Regions from separate parts of the Pseudomonas sp. 273 genome, predicted to be linked through region 4. Evidence: predicted binding sites of a transcription regulator. Region 4 holds the regulator's gene; each other region holds the start of a gene.
What was found. The regulator sigma-54, encoded in region 4, starts transcription at its own class of promoters, with help from an activator protein. The targets are predictions, from matches to a motif close to ANTGGCATNNANNTTGCTNT.
Positions count from the first base shown of each region.

Region 1: the regulator sigma-54 is predicted to act here: its motif matches at 1,558-1,577, upstream of glnA (glutamate--ammonia ligase).
Region 2: the regulator sigma-54 is predicted to act here: its motif matches at 2,097-2,116, upstream of PKO50_RS17390 (ammonium transporter).
Region 3: the regulator sigma-54 is predicted to act here: its motif matches at 4,082-4,101, upstream of glnK (P-II family nitrogen regulator).

Region 1 is NZ_CP116775.1:7,182,157-7,187,933, forward strand. Features, by position in the region: gene glnA (glutamate--ammonia ligase) at 51-1,460, opposite strand; gene thiI (tRNA uracil 4-sulfurtransferase ThiI) at 1,793-3,280, shown strand; gene typA (translational GTPase TypA) at 3,413-5,233, shown strand; gene PKO50_RS32885 (DUF2339 domain-containing protein) at 5,450-5,777, shown strand, end outside.
Region 2 is NZ_CP116775.1:3,802,866-3,808,642, reverse strand. Features, by position in the region: gene PKO50_RS17400 (protein glxC) at 1-224, shown strand, start outside; gene PKO50_RS17395 (FMN-binding glutamate synthase family protein) at 245-1,570, shown strand; gene PKO50_RS17390 (ammonium transporter) at 2,282-3,571, shown strand; gene PKO50_RS17385 (P-II family nitrogen regulator) at 3,583-3,921, shown strand; partial or broken gene PKO50_RS17380 (multidrug efflux SMR transporter) at 3,988-4,311, shown strand; gene PKO50_RS17375 (methyl-accepting chemotaxis protein) at 4,593-5,567, opposite strand; gene PKO50_RS17370 (aminomethyltransferase family protein) at 5,639-5,777, opposite strand, start outside.
Region 3 is NZ_CP116775.1:7,006,040-7,011,816, reverse strand. Features, by position in the region: gene PKO50_RS32070 (HAD family hydrolase) at 1-515, shown strand, start outside; gene sutA (transcriptional regulator SutA) at 1,255-1,575, opposite strand; gene PKO50_RS32060 (secondary thiamine-phosphate synthase enzyme YjbQ) at 1,653-2,078, opposite strand; partial or broken gene PKO50_RS32055 (ammonium transporter) at 2,179-3,512, opposite strand; gene glnK (P-II family nitrogen regulator) at 3,547-3,885, opposite strand; gene PKO50_RS32045 (acyltransferase family protein) at 4,429-5,777, shown strand, end outside.
Region 4 is NZ_CP116775.1:5,558,750-5,564,526, reverse strand. Features, by position in the region: gene rapZ (RNase adapter RapZ) at 1-639, opposite strand, end outside; gene ptsN (PTS IIA-like nitrogen regulatory protein PtsN) at 641-1,105, opposite strand; gene raiA (ribosome-associated translation inhibitor RaiA) at 1,118-1,426, opposite strand; gene PKO50_RS25400 (RNA polymerase factor sigma-54) at 1,503-3,005, opposite strand; gene lptB (LPS export ABC transporter ATP-binding protein) at 3,220-3,945, opposite strand; gene lptA (lipopolysaccharide transport periplasmic protein LptA) at 3,945-4,481, opposite strand; gene lptC (LPS export ABC transporter periplasmic protein LptC) at 4,468-5,037, opposite strand; gene PKO50_RS25380 (HAD family hydrolase) at 5,046-5,570, opposite strand; gene PKO50_RS25375 (KpsF/GutQ family sugar-phosphate isomerase) at 5,571-5,777, opposite strand, start outside.

The DNA of each region.
Region 1 (5,777 bases), 1.6 Mb from region 4:
CCTCCCGAAGGAGGCCTTGAGTTCGATGCTTCTTTATAGGTATTCGTGGATCAGACGCTGTAGTACAGGTCGTATTCCAGCGGGTGCACGAAGGTGCGCACCTTGATTTCTTCCTCGGACTTCAGCTCGATGTAGGCATCGATGAACTCGTCGGTGAACACGCCGCCCTTGGTCAGGAACGCGCGGCCCTTGTCGAGTTCTTCCAGCGCCTCTTTCAGGCTGCCGCAAACCTGCGGGATCTCTTTCGCCTCTTCCGGCGGCAGGTCGTACAGGTTCTTGTCGGCGGCATCGCCGGGGTGAATCTTGTTCTGGATGCCATCCAGGCCGGCCATCAGCAGCGCGGCGAAGGCCAGGTAGGGGTTGGCGGCCGGGTCCGGGAAGCGCGCTTCGATGCGGCGGGCTTTCGGGCTGGAGACGTAGGGGATACGGATCGAGGCGGAACGGTTGCGGGCCGAGTAGGCCAGCATGACCGGGGCTTCGAAGCCCGGGACCAGACGCTTGTAGGAGTTGGTCGACGGGTTGGTGAAGCCGTTCAGGGCCTTGCCGTGCTTGATGATGCCGCCGATGAAGTACAGGGCGGTGTCGGACAGGCCGGCATAGCCTTCGCCAGCGAAGGTGTTCTTGCCATCCTTGGAGATGGACATGTGCACGTGCATGCCCGAGCCGTTGTCGCCGTACAGCGGTTTCGGCATGAAGGTCACGGTCTTGCCGTAGGCGTCGGCGACGTTGTGCACGCAGTACTTCAGGGTCTGGACTTCGTCAGCCTTGGCGACCAGGGTGTTGAACTTCACACCGATTTCGTTCTGGCCGGCGGTGGCGACTTCGTGGTGGTGGACTTCGACCACCAGGCCCATTTCTTCCAGGGCGTTGCACATGGCGGTACGGATTTCGTGGTCGTGGTCGACCGGCGGTACCGGGAAGTAGCCGCCCTTCACGCCCGGGCGGTGGCCCTTGTTGCCGGTTTCGATGTCGGCGTCGGTGTTCCAGGAAGCCTGCTCGGAGAAGATCTTGAACATCGAGCCGGAGATGTCGGACTTGAACTTCACTTCGTCGAAGATGAAGAACTCCGGCTCCGGGCCGACGAACACGGTGTCACCGATACCGGTGGACTTCAGGTATTCCTCGGCGCGCTTGGCGATGTTGCGCGGGTCGCGCTCGTAGCCTTGCATGGTGCTCGGCTCGATGATGTCGCACACCAGGATCAGGGTCGGCTCTTCGGTGAAGGGGTCGAGCACGGCGGTGCTGTCGTCCGGCAGCAGGATCATGTCGGAGGCTTCGATGCCTTTCCAGCCGGCGATGGAGGAACCGTCGAACATCTTGCCGGCTTCGAAGAAGTCATCGTCCAGCGCGTCGCGGGCCGGCATGGTGACGTGCTGCTGCTTGCCTTTGGTATCGGTGAAGCGCAGGTCTACCCACTTCACGTCATGGTCTTTGATCAGTTGGTGCGACTTGTACGACATGCTGTCCTCCAGGAGGGATTAGAGCTGGGAGCTTTCTGTGCCCCAGTATCGGGTGATGCCGGCCGGAATACTCCGCCAGGGCAACCTGCCTCACAAGAGAGCAAGTAGCGTGCCAGTGCCCGATTTTGGACAGAGCCCCGCGCTACAGGGCTTTGCGCACGGTACCGGGCGTGAATGGCGGAATTGTTGCACCGATTTGGTGCTGCATAATGGTGCGTGAGTCCATTTTGGTGCACTAAAAAGATTCTGCACGTGGCTGCTCAAGTCTTGAGCAATTTCGGGTATAATTCTGCCCCTTTTTTTCGTCCCTTCGGGCTTGCGCCTTTTCTCGCATGAAACTCATCGTCAAGGTCTTCCAGGAAATCACCATCAAGAGCCGGCCGGTGCGCAAGCGCTTCATTCGCCAGTTGGCGAAGAACATCCGCACCGTGCTGCGCGACCTGGACCCGCAACTGCTGGTCGAGGGCGAATGGGACAACCTGGAAGTGGAAACCCGGGTGACCGACGCCAAGGCGCTGCGCGAGATGATCGAGCGCCTGACCTGCGTGCCGGGCATCGGCCACTTCCTGGAAGTGCACGAATACCCGCTGGGCGACTTCGACGACATCCTCGAGAAGTGCAAGCAGCACTTCGGCCACCTGCTGCCCGGCAAGGTCTTCTCCATGCGCTGCAAGCGCGCCGGCAAGCACGCCTTCACCTCCATCGACGTGGAACGCTACGTCGGCGGCGGCCTGCGCCAGCACTGCGGCGCGGCGGGCGTGTCGCTGAAGAACCCGGAAGTGCAGGTGCGCGTGGAAATCCGCCATGACCGCCTGTACGTCATCCACGCCCAGCACGAGGGCCTGGGCGGCTACCCGCTGGGCGCCCTGGAGCAGGTGCTGGTGCTGATGTCCGGCGGCTTCGACTCCACCGTGGCGGCCTACCAGATGATGCGCCGCGGCCTGATCAGCCACTTCGTGTTCTTCAACCTCGGCGGCCGCGCCCACGAGCTGGGCGTGATGGAAGTGGCCCACTACCTGTGGGAGAAGTTCGGCCGCTCGCAGCGCGTGCTGTTCGTCAGCGTGCCCTTCGAGGAAGTGGTCGGCGAGATCCTCACCAAGGTCGACGACAGCTACATGGGCGTGACCCTCAAGCGCATGATGCTGCGCGCCGCCAGCCGCGTGGCCGAGCGCCTGGAGCTGCACGCGCTGGTCACCGGCGAGTCGATCTCCCAGGTGTCCAGCCAGACCCTGCCGAACCTCTCGGTGATCGACCGGGTGACCGACACCCTGGTGCTGCGCCCGCTGATCGTCAGCCACAAGCAGGACATCATCGACACCGCGACGAAGATCGGCACCGCCGAGTTCGCCAAGCACATGCCCGAGTACTGCGGCGTGATCTCGGTGAACCCGACCACCCAGGCCAAGCCCTACCGCGTCGATCACGAAGAGACCAGGTTCGACATGGCCGTGCTCGACCGCGCCCTGGAGCGCGCCACCCAGATGACCGTCGACCGCGTCATCGACGAGCTGGGCAAGGACCTGCCGGTGGAGATGGTCGACGAAGTGCTGCCCGGGCAGATCGTGGTCGACATCCGCCACCCCGACGCCCAGGAAGACGAACCCCTGGCGCTGGAAGGCATCGAAGTGCTGGCCATGCCGTTCTACGCGATCAACAGCAAGTTCAAGGAACTGGACCCCAACCGCCAGTACCTCCTGTTCTGCGACAAGGGCGTGATGAGCCGGCTGCACGCTCACCACCTGGTCAACGAAGGGCATACCAACGTGCGGGTATACAGGCCCGTGGGCGACAGGCCGCAGGCGGCAGGCGGCAGGCAGTGATAGGCGCCCGACCGACCCGCAACGCGGTGGAGCCGCAGCAACTGCGCCCCCCCGATGCTGTAACCGGATTTGCACACATTGCCTGCAGCCTGAAGCCTGCAGCCTGAAGCTTTCTTTACCGAGACAGACACCGTGATCGAAAAACTCCGCAACATCGCCATCATCGCCCACGTCGACCATGGCAAGACCACCCTGGTGGACAAGCTGCTGAAGCTGTCCGGCACCCTCGACCGCAAAGAAGCGGAATCCGAGCGTGTGATGGACTCCAACGACCAGGAAAAGGAACGCGGCATCACCATCCTGGCGAAGAACACCGCGATCAAGTGGAACGGCTACAACATCAACATCGTCGACACCCCCGGCCACGCCGACTTCGGTGGCGAGGTGGAGCGCGTGATGAGCATGGTCGACTCCGTGCTGCTGGTGGTCGACGCCCAGGACGGCCCCATGCCGCAGACCCGCTTCGTGACCCAGAAGGCCTTCAAGGCCGGCCTGCGCCCGATCGTCGTGGTCAACAAGATCGACCGTCCGGGCGCCCGTCCCGACTGGGTGATCGACCAGATCTTCGACCTGTTCGACAACCTCGGCGCCACCGATGAGCAGCTCGACTTCCCGATCGTCTACGCCAGCGCCCTGAACGGCATCGCCGGCATGGACCACGAGAAGATGGACGACAACATGGACGCCCTGTTCCAGGCGATCATCGACCACGTCCCGGCCCCGGTGGTGGACACCGAAGGCCCGTTCCAGATGCAGATCTCGCAGCTGGACTACAACAGCTTCCTCGGCGTGATCGGCATCGGCCGCATCGCCCGCGGCAAGATCAAGTCCAACACCCCGGTGGTGGCGATCAGCGACGACGGCACCAAGCGTAACGGCCGTGTCCTGAAGATCATGGGCCACTCCGGCCTGCAACGCGTGGAAGTGGCCGAAGCCGAAGCCGGCGACATCGTCTGCGTCTCGGGCATGGAAGAACTGTTCATCTCCGACACCCTGTGCGACCCGCAGAACGTCGAGGCCCTGCCGCCGCTGACCGTCGACCAGCCGACCGTGAGCATGACCTTCCAGGTCAACGACTCGCCGTTCGCCGGCAAGGAAGGCAAGTTCGTCACCAGCCGCAACATCAAGGAGCGCCTGGAGAAGGAACTGCTGCACAACGTGGCCCTGCGCGTCGAGCAAGGCGACAGCCCGGAGAAATTCAAGGTCTCCGGCCGTGGCGAGCTGCACCTGTCGGTACTGATCGAAACTATGCGCCGTGAAGGCTTCGAGATGGCCGTGGGCCGTCCGGAAGTGGTGATCATCGAGAACGAGGCCGGCGAGAAGCAGGAGCCCTACGAGAACGTCACCATCGACATCGAAGAGCAGCACCAGGGCTCGGTGATGGAACAGATGGGCCTGCGTAAGGGCGACCTGAGCAACATGATCCCCGACGGCAAGGGCCGTGTGCGCCTGGAATACACCATCCCGGCGCGTGGCCTGATCGGCTTCCGCAACAACTTCCTGACCCTGACCTCGGGCACCGGCATCCTGACCTCGACCTTCAGCCACTACGGCCCGATCAAGGCCGGCGAAGTCAGCAACCGTCAGAACGGCGTACTGGTCTCCATGGCCACCGGCACCGCGCTGACCTACTCGCTGGAAACCCTGCAAAGCCGCGGCAAGCTGTTCCTCGGCCCGGGCGACGAGATCTACGAAGGCCAGCTGGCCGGCATCAACAGCCGCGACAACGACCTGGTGATCAACCCCACCAAGGGCAAGAAGCTCGACAACATGCGCGCTTCGGGCAAGGACGAAGTCATCGCCCTGGTTCCGCCGATCCGCTTCACCCTGGAGCAGGCGCTGGAGTTCATCGCCGACGACGAGCTGGTGGAAGTGACGCCGAAGTCCATCCGCCTGCGCAAGAAGCTGCTGAACGAGAACGACCGCAAGCGTTACGAGCGTAGCAAGGTCTAAGTCCAAGAGCGGCTGCAGGCCTCAAGCGGCAAGCTGCAAGCGAAAGACAAAGGCCCCGTCGGAGCGATCCGGCGGGGCCTTTTGCCTTGTCTGTGGCTGGCGGCCCGGCGCTGGCGTCATATCCTGTGGAATCAGGGTGCCTGCGCCGCGTGGGGCGATATACTCGGAGCCTTGCGCGCCGCTGGATGGGGCGTTTCCCTTCAAGGATGTGAATGCATGCAATGGATTTTCATGCTGATCGGCCTGGTGCTGGGCGCTGCCTGGGACGAGTCGATCACCGATGGGTTGCTGGGGGCCGGGCTGGGGCTGCTGTTCGGCCAGGCGCTGGTGCTGCATGGGTTGCAGCGGCAGAACGCTGCGCTGCGCCGGCAGCTGGAGCAGTTCGCCGAGCGGTTCGAGGCGGGCACCGAGGCGTTGTACCAGCGCCTGTTGCGCCTGGAGCAGGGTGGGGCCGGGCCGGTTTCGCCGCCTGCCGAGGCCGTGGAGCCTGTCGTTGCGCCCGAGGCGCCGGCCGTCGCCGAGCCGGAGCTGGAATGGGAGATCG
Region 2 (5,777 bases), 1.8 Mb from region 4:
ACGCCCTGGGCGACTCGCTGTACGAGGTGCGCATCTACGTCAAGGGTGAGGTGAAGTCCCTGGGCTCGGACTGCATCGAGAAGGAAATGCGCGCCGAGCACCTGGAAGAACTCAGGGAACTGCTCAACCGCGCCGGCTTCGACGAGGACCCAGCCGCCTTCAAGCGCTACGGCTCGGCCCGCCAGCTGTACAACTTCAAAGTCGACAACGCATCCGCGTACTGATCCGCAGCGAGGAATCCCCCATGAGCGAGAAGAACACCCCGGTGCTGCGCGAGTCCGCCACCTTCGACCGCCTGACCATCCAGGAAATCCAGCGCGCCGCCGAGACCGGCATCTACGACATCCGCGGCGGCGGCACCAAGCGCAAGCTGCCGCACTTCGACGACCTGCTGCTGCTGGGCGCCAGCGTCTCGCGCTACCCGCTGGAAGGCTACCGCGAGAAATGCGGCACCGACGTGGTGCTGGGCACCCGCTTCGCCAAGAAGCCGATCCACCTGAAGATCCCGGTGACCATCGCCGGCATGAGCTTCGGCGCGCTCTCGGCCAACGCCAAGGAAGCCCTGGGCCGCGGCGCCAGCATCGCCGGCACCAGCACCACCACCGGCGACGGCGGCATGACCCCGGAAGAGCGTGGCCAGTCCCGGCACCTGGTGTACCAGTACCTGCCCTCGCGCTACGGCATGAACCCCGACGACCTGCGCAAGGCCGACGCCATCGAGATCGTCCTGGGGCAGGGCGCCAAGCCGGGCGGTGGCGGCATGCTGCTGGGCATGAAGGTCACCGAGCGCGTCGCCGGCATGCGCACCCTGCCGATCGGCGTCGACCAGCGCAGCGCCTGCCGCCACCCGGACTGGACCGGCCCGGACGACCTGGCGATCAAGATCGCCGAGCTGCGCGAGATCACCGACTGGGAGAAGCCCATCTACGTGAAGATCGGCGCCAGCCGCCCGTACTACGACGTCAAGCTGGCGGTGAAGGCCGGCGCCGACGTGATCGTCCTCGACGGCATGCAGGGCGGCACCGCGGCCACCCAGGAAGTGTTCATCGAGCACGTCGGCATTCCCATTCTGCCGGCCATTCCCCAGGCGGTGCAGGCGCTGCAGGAGATGGGCATGCACCGCCAGGTGCAGCTGATCGTCTCCGGCGGCATCCGCAACGGCGCCGACGTGGCCAAGGCCATGGCCCTAGGGGCCGACGCGGTGGCCATCGGCACCGCCGCGCTGGTGGCCCTGGGCGACAACCACCCGCGCCTGGACGAGGAGCTGAAGAAGATCGGCTCGGCCGCCGGCTACTACGACGACTGGCAGAACGGCCGCGACCCGGCCGGCATTACCACCCAGGACCCGGAGCTGTCCAAGCGCCTGGACCCGGTGGAAGCCGGCCGCCGCCTGGCCAACTACCTGCGGGTGCTGGTGCTGGAGGCCCAGACCATGGCCCGCGCCTGCGGCAAGTCGCACCTGCACAACCTCGACCCCGAGGACCTGGTGGCCCTGACCGTGGAAGCTGCGGCCATGGCCCGCGTGCCGCTGGCCGGCACCAGCTGGGTGCCGGGGCAGGTGCAGTACTGAGCCCCAGCGGGTGATACCGAAGGCCGGCGAGCGATCGCCGGCCTTTTTGTTTTCTCCGGCAGGGGACATCGCGGACGGAGTCCGCTCCTACGGTTCCTGGGCGCTCGGTGGCGTCTTCCGCAGGATGGGTATCGCTTCGCTCCACCCATCCTGCGAGGAGCCGTATTCGTCGGCAGCCCCGGGCACCGGTGTTCCGGTCAACGGCGGATAACCGCGAACGGTTATGCGCCCTACGGGGTAGCGTGCCTCATGGCAATTGTAGGAGCGGGCCCTGCCCGCGAAATCGCGCGCAGGGCGCGCTCCTACAGGGGGATGGTGCGGTGGGGTGGCGGAGCGGATCTTATCCGCGATTTGCCGAGCCCCGCACCAACGCCAGACAGGGCTGCCATATTGCCTGGCAGGAAATTCAAATTCGCACCAAGAAAATGCGCGACCTGCCGATCAGGGCCTCGGCCCGCTTACCCGCCTGCCAAAACAAACCCTTTCCATTCAACCACATAGCAAAAATTGGCCGCCCCCGACGGGCCTTGGCAGGCCAATTGCTATGCCTACAAGGAAATAAAGTTGCCCTACAGGAAGGCACTGGCTGCGGCCCGTCCACCTGCCCAGGGCGCTCGAAACGCCGGCCCGTGCATCCGACCGCGGGCCGGCCCCGTCCCCGTCGGTTGGAGGCAACAGGCAATGATCCGGTTTTCACATGTGAGCCGCAGTATGTTGGGCCTTTCCCTGCTGTTCGGCAGTGTCGCCGCCCTGGCGGACGAGGCGCCGCCGGCGATCAACAGCGGCGACACCGCCTTCGTCGCGCTCTGCTCGCTGGTGGTGCTGCTGATGACCCTGCCGGGCCTGGCGCTGTTCTACGGCGGCATGGCGCGGACCAAGAACGTGCTGTCGATCCTCATGCAGGTGTTCTGCACCGCGTCGCTGATGTCGGTGCTGTTCGCCGTCTACGGCTACAGCCTGACCTTCACCGACGGCGGCGCGCTGCAGTCGGTGATCGGCGGCCTGGACAAGCTGTTCATGGTCGGCATCACCAAGGACTCGGTGGTCGGCACCATCCCCGAGTACCTGTACTTCCTGTTCATGCTGCTGTTCGCCGCCATCACCCCGGCGATCATCGTCGGCGCCTTCGCCGAGCGCATGAAGTTCGGTGCGGTCATGGTGTTCATGGCGGTGTGGCTGACCATCAACTACATCCCCATGGCGCACATGGCCTGGGGCGGCGGCTGGGTGTTCAACCTGGGCGTGCAGGACTTCGCCGGCGGCAACGTGGTGCACCTCAACGTCGGCATCGCCTCGCTGGTGGGCGCCTGGCTGCTGGGCCGCCGCCGCGGCTTCGGCACCGCCACCCTGGCGCCGCACAACATGACCATGACGCTCACCGGCGGCTCGCTGCTGTGGGTGGGCTGGCTGGGCTTCTGCGGCGGCTGCGCGCTGGCCGCCAGCGGCTTCGCCATGCTGGTGATGGTCAACACCATGCTCGCCAGCTGCGCCGGCGCCCTGGCCTGGATGCTGGTGGAGTGGCAGCACAAGGGCCGGCCGAGCCTGTTCGGCGCGGTCTCCGGCGCCATCGCCGGGCTGGTGGCGATCACCCCGGCCTGCGGCTACGTCGGCCCCATGGGCGCCATCCTGCTCGGCCTGATCGCAGGCCCGGTGTGCGTCTGGTCGGTGGACAAGCTCAAGCCGATGATCGGCCTGGACGACGCCTTCGACGTGTTCGGCGTGCACGGCGTGGCCGGCATCCTCGGCGGCCTGCTGACCCCGGTGTTCGCCCTCAGCGCCATCGGCGGCCAGGGCTTCCCCGAGGGCCGCGGGCTGTTCGACCAGTTGCTGGTCAATGGCGGCGTGCTGCTGTTCAGCATCGGCTTCTCGGCCATCACCAGCCTGGTCGCCTTCAAGGTGGCCGCGGCGCTGTGCGGCGGGCTGCGCGTGGACGAGGAAGCCGAGGTGGACGGGCTGGACCTCTCCGCCCACGGCGAAGTCGGCTACAAGTACTCCAACTGAGGATCGCTGCCATGAAACTCATCACCGCGATCATCAAGCCGTTCCGCCTGGACGACGTGCGCCTGGCGCTGACCGAGGCCGGCGTGCATGGCGTGACCGCCACCGAGGTCAAGGGCTACGGCCGGCAGAAGGGCCATTCGGAGGTCTACCGGGGCGCCGAGTACGTCGTGGAGCTGCTGCCCAAGGTGAAGCTGGAAGTGGTGGTCGCCGACGCCCTGTGCCAGGCCGCCGTCGACGCCATCCTCAAGGCGGCGCGCACCGGCAAGATCGGCGACGGCAAGGTGTTCGTCCAGGACCTGGAGAGCATCGTGCGCATCCGCACCGGCGAGCTGGGCGAAGACGCCGTCTGAGCCCCTCGCGACACCCTGCGCCGACGCCCCGCGTCGGCGTTCTTTTTGGGAAAGGAGAAATGACCGATGGCCTGGTTGAACGGCTGGGGCTACCTGGTCCTGGCGGGGCTCTGCGAAGTGCTCTACGCCTCGATCATCCCCCGCACCGAAGGCTTCACCCGGCTAGGGCCGAGCCTGTACTGCGGGGTGTTCCTGGCGCTGAGCATCTACCTGCTGAGCCTGTCCGTGCGCGAGCTGCCGCTGGGCCTGGCCTACGCCGTCTGGGTGGGTATCGGCACCCTGGGCACGGTGGCCTACGGCAGCCTGTTCCTCGGCGAACCGCTGGGGGCGCTGAAGGCGCTGTGCCTGGTGATGATCGTGGGTGGGATCGTCGGGCTGAAGCTGGTGGGCGGGGGGAGGTGGTGTAGGAGGCCATCGTGGATGCTGTCCCATTCGCGCCATTGCCATGTAGGAGCGCGCCCTGCGCGCGAAATCGCGGGCAGGGCCCGCTCCTACAGGGGGACAGAGGTGTTGGGGTTGAGAGCGCCCTCTCCCCAGCCCTCTCCCTGAAGGGAGAGGGCTGGGGAGAGGGGACGGCGTTCATCTCAAGCACAGCTGCTGCCGGCGAGCACCGTTCGCGAGCAAGAGCTAGGCGCCCCCTCGATCCTACGAAAAGCGTGCGCCCTGCCAGTTCAGTGCTGCTGCAGCATCGCCTGGATCTGCTGCACCGACTCCTGGGTGCGCCGCGCCAGGTTGCGCACCTCGTCGGCCACCACGGCGAAGCCGCGGCCCTGGTCGCCGGCGCGGGCGGCTTCGATGGCGGCGTTGAGGGCCAGCAGGTTGGTCTGTTCGGCGATGCCGCGGATCACCCCGGCCACCTGGGCGATCTGCCCGTAGGTGGCCTGGATGTTCGCCTGCTCGCGTTCGTGCAGGGCCGCGGCGGCTTTCTCGTCGCTGATCTCGCGCACCGCGCCGGTGACGTACACCAGCCGGCCGCGGCCGTCGCGCAGGCAGCGGCCGCGTTCGCGGAACCAGACCTCGCCGCGGGTCTTGTGGCGCATGCGGTATTCCACTGCGTAGGAACCGTCGCCGCTGGCGTCGGCCATGGCGGCGTTGAAGGTCTGCATGACCGTCTTCAGGTCGTCCGGGTTGACCACGCCGAAGTAGCTGTCCCAGCCGTCGGGGAATTCCTCGCGCCTGTAGCCGATCAGCTCGCGGAACTGCTCGGACCAGCGGATCAGGTTGTGCGGGTGGTCGGGGTCGCCGTTGACCACGTTCATCGCCCAGCAGCCCTCGGTGAGGGTGCGCTGGGTCAGCTCCCAGACCTCGCGTTCCTCCTGCCATTGGCGGCGCTCGGCCTCCAGGGCCGTCAACTGGCCCTGCTGCTGTTCCAGCTCGCCGCGCAATTGCAGGTTCTGCTGTTCGGCCTGGGCCAGGCGTTTCGTCAGCGCGGCGTATTCCTCGGCGCTGCAGGGCGGCGGCGCCTGGCGTTCGGCGTGCTGGCGGAAGCTCAACAGTTCGTGCCAGCCGCTCTGCAGGCGCTCCAGGCTGCTACGCAGGCGCGGTTCGCAGTGCCGCGGGGGCGCCGTGTCCGGTGCGCTGGGAAGCTGGTCGAGCCACTGGCCGAGTTCCTCGGCCAGGTTGCGGGATGCCTTGCTGAACCACATCGGCCTTTCCTCCTGGGGCTGCGAGCGACGTGTCTGGCTGCAGCCTTGCAAAAGCCAATCCAGAAAGCGCCTCAGGCGCGCACGCGGCTCTTCTGCGGGTCGTAGGCCACGGTGCCGGCGGCCACCCGCGCGGGGATGCGCTTCTGCTGGCCGTCGAGCTTGCCGACCTGCACCGGCGTGCCCGGCTCGCAGTAACCCACGTCCAGCCGG
Region 3 (5,777 bases), 1.4 Mb from region 4:
TGCTCAGGCACCGCCTGAGCGAACTGCGCCGGCGCATCCTCCTGCACGCCCTGCTCGACGCCGGTTATCCACAGGCGGAAGCGGCGGACCTGGCCGAGGCCGGTTTCCAGGTCTTCCTCCACGCGCGCCACCAGGTCAGCCTGTTCCCCGAAGTGCACCCGACACTGGAAGCCCTGGCCAACCGCTTCATCCTCGGCGTGCTCACCAACGGCAACGCCGACGTGCGCCGCCTGGGCCTGGCCGACTACTTCCAGTTCGCCCTGTGCGCCGAGGAACTGGGCATCGGCAAGCCCGACCCGAAACCCTTCCAGGAAGCGCTCAAGCGCGCCGGCGTGGCACCGCAGCAGGCAGTGCACATCGGCGACCACCCCAGCGACGACATCGCCGGCGCCCGCCGCGCCGGCCTGCAGGCCATCTGGTTCAACCCGGCGCGCAAGGCCTGGGACGGCGAGGAAGCCCCCAGCGCGATCATCCACAGCCTCGCGGAACTGCCCGGGGTGCTGGCGCGCCTGTAGGGCGGATGACGCCCCAGGCGTTATCCGCCGTTTCCGCGAACTCGGAAACCCAATTGGCTTGAGGCTTGGTGTAGCGCGCCGCACCGAGTGCGTTGATATCTCTCGTTTCGCCCCCTCGGGCGAGTCCCTTTTGTCAAACGGTGGAAGGCCACCCCCGCAAAAAGGAACCAAAAAGGCTTGCCCCGACATACGGGCCCGATGAAGCCGGGCTACCCTCACGAATTCCCCCGCCACGGAGGCCCGCCCCGACAGCACGTCCCTGTGCTGATCGGGGCTCTAGCGACATCCATGTCGCATGACCTCCTGAGCGCCGGTTTCGCTCGGCCTTCTGAAGGGGCGTTCCGGTGCGCTCGGTTGTTTCTCTGGAAGTCCAAAATCAACAGCGGCACTGCTCTTCGTAGGAGCGAGCTTGCTCGCGAACCGCCGTTATTGGACTCCCGCGTTCGCGGAAATGACGGGGGGTGGTTAGGCGTTTCAGGATGACTCAGGATTCTCCCTTCGCTCAGGACAGCCCCCTCTCCCTTCAGGGCGGGGCGCGCAGCCGAGGGTTGGGGAGAGGGCGCTCTTGAACCCAACACCTACGTCACCGGTAACCACTGTTCGCGAGCAAGCTCGCTCCTACGAAAAGCCGCCCCTGCAGGAACGGCACCTCACCACCTGCCCGCCCCCACAGGCCGTCACAAAGAAAAAGCCCGCCGCTCCCCTGGCGGGGAGGGCGGGCTTTTTCACGACGTCGCCCTCAGATAGGGCGGCTGCCGTATTTGCTGTCCGGCTTCTTCGGCGGATCGGCGACCACGTTGGGCTCGATCTCCTGGACCTTGCCACCACGGGAGAGGAAGTCTTCCATGGCCTTGGCCAGGGCGTCGCGCTCTTTCTGCTTGGCCTCGACCGAGGGCAGTTCCTCTTCTTCTACGACTGCCTTGGCTTTCTTGCCGCCAGAGGAAGCCGGGGCCTCGTCGGCTTCGCCTTCGGCGTCGCCATCGTCAGCTGCAGCCAACTCCTCGCCGTCGTCCTCGTCGCCGCTTTCCAACTCGTCTTGTTCCAGTTCTTCGTCGCTCATTATTCAACCTCGTGGTGCTGCAAAGCAGGTTAGTTATAGCCCAGCCGCGCGCTTTGACGAACGCTGCCGGAAAAAATTCACAGAGCCTCGCCCTGCAGGGTCGCCAGCACCTTGCGCGGCCCGCCGTGATCGCGGTGTTCGCCCAGGTAGATGCCCTGCCAGGTGCCCAGCGCCAGTCTCCCGGCGCTGACCGGCAGGGTCAGCTGGCAGCCCAGCAGGCTGGCCTTGAAGTGCGCGGGCAAGTCGTCCGGCCCTTCGTAATCGTGCTCGTAGCCACGCTCGCCCTGCGGCACCAGGCGATTGAAGAATCGCTCGAAGTCCCGCCGGACCGAGGGGTCGGCATTCTCGTTCAGCGTCAGCGACGCCGAGGTGTGCTGCAACAGCAGGTGCAGCAGGCCGGCCCGGCAATGCGCCAGGTCCGGCAATGCCGCCAGCACCTCGTCGGTGACCAGGTGGAAACCGCGCGACCGCGGGCGCAGGGTGATCAGGGTCTGCTTCCACATGGCGGGGCCTCCTGTTGGCTACCGATCGGGGCGCATTCTAGCGAAGCGCAGAAAAAAACAAAGGGCGCCCGAGGGCGCCCTTCGTCGAACCCGAGCGAACTTACAGGTTGTAGCCGCGCTCGTTGTGCAGGGCCAGGTCCAGGCCCACGGTTTCTTCTTCCTCGGTGACGCGCAGGCCGATGACCAGGTCCAGCACCTTGAGGATCACGAAGCTGACGATACCGGTGTAGACGATGGTGAAGGCCACGCCCTTGAACTGGATGAACAGCTGGGCGCCGATGTCGGTGACGGTGCCGAAGCCGCCCAGGGCGGGCGCGGCGAACACGCCGGTCAGCAGGGCGCCGACGATGCCGCCGACGGCGTGCACGCCGAAGGCGTCCAGGGAGTCGTCGTAGCCGATGGCGCGCTTGAGGCTGGTGGCGGCGAAGAAGCAGATCACGCCGGCGGCCAGGCCGAGGATGATCGCGCCCATCGGGCCGCAGGTGCCGGCGGCCGGGGTCACGGCCACCAGGCCGGCGACCACGCCCGAAGCGATGCCCAGGGCGCTGGGCTTACCGTGGGTGATCCACTCGGCGAACATCCAGCCCAGGGCGGCGGCGGCGGTGGCGATCTGGGTCACCAGCATGGCCATGCCGGCGGTGCCGTTGGCGGCGGCGGCGGAACCGGCGTTGAAGCCGAACCAGCCCACCCACAGCAGGGCGGCGCCGACCAGGGTGTAGCCCAGGTTGTGCGGGGCCATGGCGGCGGTCGGGTAGCCCTTGCGCTTGCCCATCACCAGGCAGGCCACCAGGCCGGCGACACCGGCGTTGATGTGCACCACGGTGCCACCGGCGAAGTCCAGTACACCCCAGTCCCACAGCAGGCCGCCGTCACCGCTCCAGACCATGTGCGCGATGGGGCATAGACCAGGGTGAACCACAGGCCGGTGAAGATCAGCAGCGCGGAGAACTTCATGCGCTCGGCGAAGGCGCCGACGATCAGCGCCGGGGTGATGATCGCGAAGGTCATCTGGAACATCACGAAGACGCTTTCCGGGAACAGCGCCGAGGCGGAGGTCAGGCCTTCGCTGGTCAGGCCGCTGAGGAAGGCCTTGTCGAAGCCGCCGACGAAGGAGGCGAAGTTGATCACGCCCTTCTCCATGCCGACGGTGTCGAAGGCCAGGCTGTAGCCGTAGACGACCCACAGGATGCTGATCAGCGCGGTGATCGCGAAGCACTGCATCATGATCGACAGGACGTTCTTGGCGCGCACCATGCCGCCGTAGAACAGCGCCAGGCCGGGGATGGTCATCATCAGCACCAGGGCGCTGGAAATCAGCATCCAGGCGGTGTCACCACTGTTCAGGACGGGGGCCGCTGCCTCGTCGGCCATGGCCAGTGCGGGCATTGCGAGGGGCAATAGGGCGCCTAGCCCTGCGAACTTGCGCAGAGTCATTGTTGTTTCTCCTGGGGCGGGGGGTTCGGTTGGCTTAGATGGCGTCGGTACCGGTCTCGCCGGTACGGATGCGGATCGCCTGTTCCAGATTCACGACGAAAATCTTGCCGTCGCCGATCTTGCCGGTGTTGGCGGCCTTGGTGATGGCCTCGATGACGCGGTCCAACTGGTCATCGGCGATGGCCACATCGATCTTCACCTTGGGCAGGAAGTCGACGACGTATTCCGCACCACGGTACAGCTCGGTGTGCCCCTTCTGCCGGCCGAAGCCCTTGACTTCGGTCACAGTGATGCCCTGCACGCCGATCTCGGACAGCGACTCGCGCACGTCGTCGAGCTTGAACGGCTTGATGATGGCTGTGACTAGCTTCATGAAACTCTCTCCCGTGTTTTGGTGGACTCGCCCCAGGAAAACGAACCCGGGGACAAGTCTAAGCGCAGTGTCTGGCTTTGTAACGCGCCGGCCGCCCTACCTCAGCACTCCGACCTCTTCCAGCCGCTTCCCGCGAAGCGCTCGTCAGCTCCGCCAGCCGCACCGGACCTGCATCGGTGCACGCTATGTCAGCGCCGAAGCAGGAACCTTGCCAGCTCGGCGAAAAGCCCGCCGATTCAGCCTCTTAGCGAAAAACAGCGGCGCCGGGGCGATGGCCGGGTGCCATGTCGCGCACCAGAACCGGGCAGTCATGCCGCCAAGCCTGCGCAAAAATCGTGCAGCGCCCCCTTTTTCCCGCCAACCCGGGGGCCGACCTGGGCCATCCGGGCTGCGCCATAGGGAAGAGGCTCGACCAGCGCTGGACCAGGGCCATCTCTCCGAAGGGATTTTCCGAAAGCCTGAAGGCAAGTTCCTCAGCATCCGAGCGGGCGTCGCCGCAGGAGTCGAAAGACCTATCTTTCGCCGATTTGCGGAAAACCAGCGATGAGCCTTCTCCCCAGCCGCCGCGCCCGGTCCGGCCAGACGAAACCCACGCCCGCCAACCACTTCAGGCAGGACATCAACGGCCTGCGCGCCCTGGCGGTGGTCGCGGTCACCCTCTATCACTTCGACGTCGGCGGACTGGACGGCGGATTCGCCGGCGTGGATGTGTTCTTCGTGCTCTCCGGCTACCTCATGGCGGGGATCATCGGCACCGGCCTGCAGCGTGGCGACTTCTCCGTCCTGGCATTCTACTGGGCCCGGGCCAGACGCATCCTTCCGGCGTTGCTGGTGGTCTGCGCGGTCGTGCTGGCCGTCGGCTGGCTGCTGCTCGCGCCAAACGACTACAAGACCCTCGGCCGGCACGCCCGACAGTCCCTGGCCTTCCTGTCCAATCACCTGTATCTGAAGGAAGCCGGCTACTTCGACAGCGCCAGCCAGGCAAAATGGCTGCTGCACACCTGGTCGCTGTCCGTCGAGTGGCAGTTCTACCTGGCGTTGCCGCTAATCCTCGCCCTCGCCTGGAAGCTGCTGCCCCGGCGCGGCACGCTCGTGGGCGTGCACCTGGCGCTGTTCTCCTGCTCGCTGGCGCTGTGCATCACGCTGACCGCCAGCCATCCGGAAAAGGCTTTCTACCTCCTGCCCGCCCGCGCCTGGGAAATGCTCCTGGGCGGGTTGTGCTTCCTGCTCTGCTCGAACCTCGGGCTCCCGGCGACGGCGCGGCGCCTGCTGGAAGCCGGCGGCCTGGCGCTGATAGGGGCGTCGGTGTTCCTGCTCGACGAGTCCGCCGCCTGGCCCGGTGCGCTGGCGCTGCTGCCGACCCTGGGAACCGCCATGGTGCTGGCGGCCCGGCGGGAAGCCTCGTCGTGGTGCACCCATGGCGCCGTTCAGTGGCTGGGCACGCGTTCCTACTCCCTGTACCTGTGGCACTGGCCGCTGGTCGCCTGGCTGTTCCATGCCGGCCACCGGCAAGCACCCCTGTGGATCGCCGCAGCCCTGCTGCTGACACTATTGCTGGGCGAGCTCTCCTACCGGCTGGTGGAACAACCGACGCGGCGCTGGCTGGGCACTAGCCGGCGAGCGTTCGCCGTGGCCGGACTGGCCGGCCTGATGATCCTTGCCGGCTACATGGCGCAGGTGGTGGTCAGGGCGAAAGGCTTCCCGCAACGGATGCCCGCGGACATCCTGGCGATGCGGGAACAGGCCCTGCAGGGCACGCCGCGCAACGGGGAGTGCCTGAGCAAGGGCGCGGGCTGCGTGTATGGCGGGCCGGACATCCAGGCCATGCTCATCGGCGACAGCCACGCCGCCTCCGTGGTCACCGCCGCGCAACTCGCACTGCCTGACGCCGG
Region 4 (5,777 bases):
GTATTGCTGCACGTCCTTGTCCAGGCCCGACTGCTCGCGCAGTTCCGGTTTCCAGTAGGGGTTGGGCAGGCAGCGCACGTCGAACACCAGGTCGGCGTCCACCGGCATGCCGCGCTTGAAGCCGAAGGACTCGACGAGGAAGGCGGTGCCCGGCTCGGGTTTGTTCAGCAGGCGCAGCTTGATGACGTCGCGCAGCTGGTAGAGGTTGAGGTTGGTGGTGTTCAGCTTGAGGTCGGCGAGGTCGGCGATCGGGCTGAGCAGTTGCTCCTCGTCGGCGATGGCCTCGGCGAGGGAACGGTTGTCGGTGGTCAGCGGGTGGCGCCGGCGCGTTTCGGAGAAGCGCTTGAGCAGCGTCTCGTCGTCGGCGTCCAGGTACAGCACGTCGCACTGGATGTGCTTGTCGCGGGCCTCCTGCAGCAGCTCGGGAAAACGCTTGAGCTGGCTGGGCAGGTTGCGCGCGTCGATCGACACGGCCACCTGCGGGTGCATCAGCTCGGTGTGCAGCAGCGCGCGCTGGGCCAGGTCCGGCAGCAGGCTGGCCGGCAGGTTGTCGATGCAGTAGAAGCCGCTGTCCTCGAGGACGTTGAGGGCAGTGCTCTTGCCGGAGCCGGAACGGCCGCTGACGATGATCAGGCGCATGCTAGTGGCCGTTCTGCACTTCCACGACTATCTGGTACAGCGCGTCGCCATCGCTCGCGCGGCGCAGGCGGTCGCGCACCTCGGAACGGTCGAGCATGGAGGCGATCTGGCGCAGCAGCTCCAGGTGCTCCTCGGTGGCCGCTTCGGGTACCAGCAGGACGAACAGCAGGTCGACCGGGGCGCCGTCGAGGGCGTCGAAGTCCACCGGTGCATCGAGGTGAAGGATTGCGCTGATCGGCGCCTTGCAGCCGGTCAGGCGGCAGTGGGGAATGGCGATGCCATTGCCGAAGCCGGTGGAGCCCAGGCGTTCGCGGGCCACCAGGCTTTCGAAGATGTCTTGCGCGTCGAGGCCGGGAAGGTCTTTCACGACCAGGTTGGCGATCTGTTCGAGTACGCGCTTCTTGCTGCCGCCCGGCACGTTCACCAGGGAACGGCCGGGGGACAGGATCTGCTCAAGTCGGATCATAGGGGAGGGGGGTTAGCGGACTCCAACGCCCTGTTGGCGTTCGAGGTACTTTTCCTTGTGTTTGATCAGTTGGCGGTCGAGTTTGTCGGTCAGCAGGTCGATGGCTGCGTACATGTCTTCATGTTCGGCACAGGCCACCACTTCGCCACCGGCGATGTGCAGGGTGGCCTCGATGCGCTGTTTCAGCTTTTCGACCTCCATGATGACCTGAACATTGGTGATCTTGTCGAAGTGGCGCTCCAGTCGGCCGAGTTTCTCGCCGACGTAGTCGCGCAGGGCGTCGGTCACATCCAGTTGATGTCCACTGATGTTGACTTGCATACCGCTTTCTCCTTATTGCCCGTGTATAAGTGGCAGGTTATGGGGCCTGCCGCCGGAACACCTTGGCTTGGGTCAATCAGACCAGTCGCTTGCGCTCGCTCGACGGAGCTATCCCGAGGGATTCCCGGTACTTGGCGACTGTCCGACGTGCCACTTGAATGCCCTGTGCCTCCAGTAAACCAGCGATCTTGCTGTCGCTCAACGGCTTTTTCGGACTTTCTGCCGCGACCAGTTTCTTGATGATGGCGCGGATCGCCGTGGACGAGCATTCACCGCCCTCGGAGGTGCTGACGTGGCTGGAGAAGAAGTACTTCAGCTCGAAGATGCCACGCGGGGTGTGCATGAATTTCTGCGTGGTGACCCGCGAGATGGTCGACTCGTGCATGCCCACCGCCTCGGCGATGTCATGCAGGACCAGCGGCTTCATGGCCTCCTCGCCGTACTCGAGGAAGCCGCGCTGGTGCTCGACGATCTGCGTCGCCACCTTCATCAGCGTCTCGTTGCGGCTCTGCAGGCTCTTGATGAACCAGCGGGCTTCCTGCAGCTGGTTGCGCATGAAGGTGTTGTCGGCGCTGGAGTCGGCGCGGCGCACCAGGCCGGCGTACTGCGAATTGACGCGCAGGCGTGGCACCGCTTCCTGGTTCAGTTCCACCAGCCAGCGCTCGTTGTGCTTGCGCACTATCACGTCCGGCACCACGTACTCGGCCTCGCCGGACTCGATCTGCGAGCCCGGGCGCGGGTGCAGCGACTGGATCAGCTCGATGGTCTCGCGCAGTTCGTCTTCCTTGAGCTTCATGCGCCGCATCAGCTGGGTGTAGTCGCGGCTGCCGAGCAGGTCGAGGTGGTCGGCGACCAGGCGCAGGGCCTCGTTCAGCAGGTGGGTGTTGGCGGGCATCTGGCGTAGCTGCAGCAGCAGGCATTCGCGCAGGTTGCGCGCGCCGACGCCGGCCGGCTCCATCTGCTGGATGCGCCGCAGCACCACTTCCACCTCGTCCATCTCGACGTCCAGCTCGGGGTCGAGGGAGACGAGGATGTCCTCCAGGGACTCCTCCAGGTAGCCGTCGTCGTTGATGCCGTCGATGATGCTGAGGGCGATCAGGCGGTCGGTGTCGGACATGGGGGAGAGGTTCAGCTGCCACAGCAGGTGGCTCTGCAGGCTCTCGCCGGCGGAGGTGCGGGCGGTGAAGTCCCACTCGTCGTCGTCGTTGCTGGGCAGGCTGCTGGCGCTGGTCTGGTAGACGTCTTCCCAGGCGGTGTCGACCGGCAGCTCGTTGGGGATGCGTTCGGCCCACTGGTCCTCGTCCAGGCTGTCGGCGCTGGGCGTGGTGGTTTCCTGGAAGCTTTCGCTCTGCGAGTTGGCGTTGGTGTTGGCGGGGGTTTCCGCGCCTTCGGCGTAGGGGTCGCTAGCGTCGAAGTCGTCGCCTTCTTCCTGGCGCTCGAGCATCGGGTTGGATTCCAGCGCCTCCTGGATCTCCTGTTGCAGGTCCAGGGTGGAGAGTTGGAGCAGTCGGATGGCCTGTTGCAGCTGCGGGGTCATCGTCAGCTGCTGGCCCATCTTGAGGACAAGCGATGGTTTCATGGCTGGAACTTGGCACCTTGTTCGCTGGCGTGTAGTGCGCCATATCCACGACTACGGGCGCCAGGGCCGAAGCTCCGGAACGCCGCTAGGAAGCAAATTATATGCCTGAATTCTCGGACTTTGCCTAGGGCGTTTACGCATAAATCTGATGTCGGTCGGTCGGGCCGACGTGATGGGGTGCCTGCGCCCCGGCACGAGGCCGGGGCGTGGGGGCTCAGAGGCGGAACTCGTGGCCCAGGTAGACTTCCTTGACCAGCTCGTTGGCCATGATTGCCGTGGAGTCGCCTTCGGCGATCAACTGGCCGTCGTTGACGATGTAGGCCGTCTCGCAGATGTCCAGGGTCTCGCGCACGTTGTGGTCGGTGATGAGCACGCCGATGCCCTTGGCCTTGAGGTGGTGGATGATCTGCTTGATGTCGCCCACCGAGATCGGGTCCACGCCGGCGAAGGGTTCGTCGAGGAGGATGAACTTCGGCGAGCTGGCCAGGGCGCGGGCGATCTCCACGCGGCGGCGCTCGCCACCGGACAGGCTCATGCCGAGGTTGTCGCGGATGTGGTGGATGTGGAACTCCTCCAGCAGGCTCTCCAGGGCTTCCTTGCGGCCGTTGCGGTCGAGGTCGGCGCGGGTCTCGAGGATGGCGCCGATGTTGTCCGCCACCGACAGCTTGCGGAAGATCGAGGCTTCCTGCGGCAGGTAGCCGATGCCGGCGCGGGCGCGGCCGTGCATGGGCAGGTTGGTGACGTCCTGCTCGTCGATGCGGACCACGCCCTGGTCGGCGCGCACCAGGCCGACGATCATGTAGAAGCAGGTGGTCTTGCCGGCGCCGTTGGGGCCGAGCAGGCCGACGATCTGCCCGCTGTCGATGCTCATGCTGACGTCGCGGACGACCTGGCGACCCTTGTAGCTCTTGGCGAGGTGCTGTGCGGTGAGCGTGGCCATTACTGGGCTTGATCCTGCTTCTTCTTGGGCTGGATGACCATGTCGATGCGCGGGCGCGGGGTGGTCACCTGGGTGCCCGTGGCGCGGCCGGCGTTGACGATCTGCCGTTCGGTATCGTAGACGACCTTCTCGCCTTCGAAGGTGTTGCCTTCCTGGATCACCTTGGCCTGGTCGATCAGGATCACCCGGTTCTGGGTGACGAAGTACTGGATGGTCAGGCCGTAGGCCTTGGTGATTTCCTTTTCCGGCGCCGGCTTCTGCTCGAAGTAGGCGGGCTTGCCGACCGAGGTGACCACCTCGATCTCGCCGTCCTTGTTCTGCTTGAGGGTGACGGTGTTGCCGGTCAGCTTCATGCTGCCCTGGGTCACCACCACGTCGCCGCGGTAGACCGCGACGCCCTGCTTGTCGTCCAGCTCGGCGCTGTCGGCCTGCACGCGGATCGGTTGTTCGCGATCGGTCGGCAGCGCCCAGCTTGCGCTGCTGCCCAGGCTGGCGACGAGGCCGAGGAAAAGGGGGAAGGTTTTAACGAACCTCATGCTGACCTCTTACGTTGGACAGCAGGGTCATCCGGCTGTCTTTCAGATACGCTTTCATGCCTACCGCCGTGGTCACCCCTTGGGGCTCGGTGATCTTAACGGGTTGACTGGTCTCGGCATAATCCTTGTCCGGGAACACCGTCATGCGCGTGGTGGTGAGCAGCAGGGTGCGGTTCTGCGCGTCGGTGCGCTGGACCCGGACGTTGTCTATCAGTTCGACCTGCTTGCCTTCCGGGCCCACCTCGGCGCGCACGCTCTGCACGTGCCACGGCTGCGGCTGGCCCTCGCGGAAGAAGAACAGGTCCGGCGTGGTGACGTTGGTGACGTCGGTGGCCTTCATGTGTTCCAGCCGATCGGCGGTCATCTCGTAGGCCAGGCTGCCGTCCTCGCGGTACTGCAGGCTGTGGGCATTGGCCGCGTAGAAGTCGATGGCGTCGTTGCTGGGCGTGACCTGGCGCTCGTTGAAGTCCAGGCGCACGTTCCAGTAGTAGCCCAGTGCGACCAGCAGGACCGCGATCAGGGCGAGGAGGAGCTTCTGGCGAAGGGTCTTCGGCATATCCGGCTCTACAGGTAGGCGCTCTGCGCCGCCTCGAGGTTGCCCTGGGCGCGCAGGATGAGTTCGCAGAATTCACGGGCCGCGCCTTCGCCGCCGCGCGCCTGGGTCACGCCGTGGGCGTGCTGGCGAACGAAGGCGTCGGCGCTGGCCACCGCCATGCCCAGGCCGACCCGGCGGATGACCGGAAGGTCGGGCAGGTCGTCGCCCAGGTAGGCGACCTGTTCATAGCCTAGCCCGAGTTCGGCGAGCAGTTGGTCGAGGACCACCAGCTTGTCCTCGCGGCCCTGGAACAGGTGCTCGATGCCCAGGTTCTGGGCGCGGCGCTCGACCACGGCGCTCTTGCGGCCGCTGATGATGGCGGTGCGCACGCCCGAGGCGATGAGCATCTTGATGCCGTGGCCGTCGAGGGTGTTGAAGGTCTTGAACTCGCCGCCGTCGGGCAGGAAGTAGAGCTTGCCGTCGGTCAGCACGCCGTCCACGTCGAACACCGCCAGGCGCACGCCACTGGCGCGTTGCAGCAGGTCTGCGGTCATTCAGATGACTCCGGCGCGGGTCAGGTCGTGGACGTGCAGCACGCCCACCGGGTGGTCGTCGCCGTCGACCACCACCAGGACGTTGATCTTGTGGTCGTCCATGATCTTCAGGGCTTCGGCGGCGAGCATGTCCGGGCGCACGGTCTTGCCGTGCACGGTCATCACCTGGTCGATGGTGGCCGTGCGCACGTCCACGCCCTTGTCCAG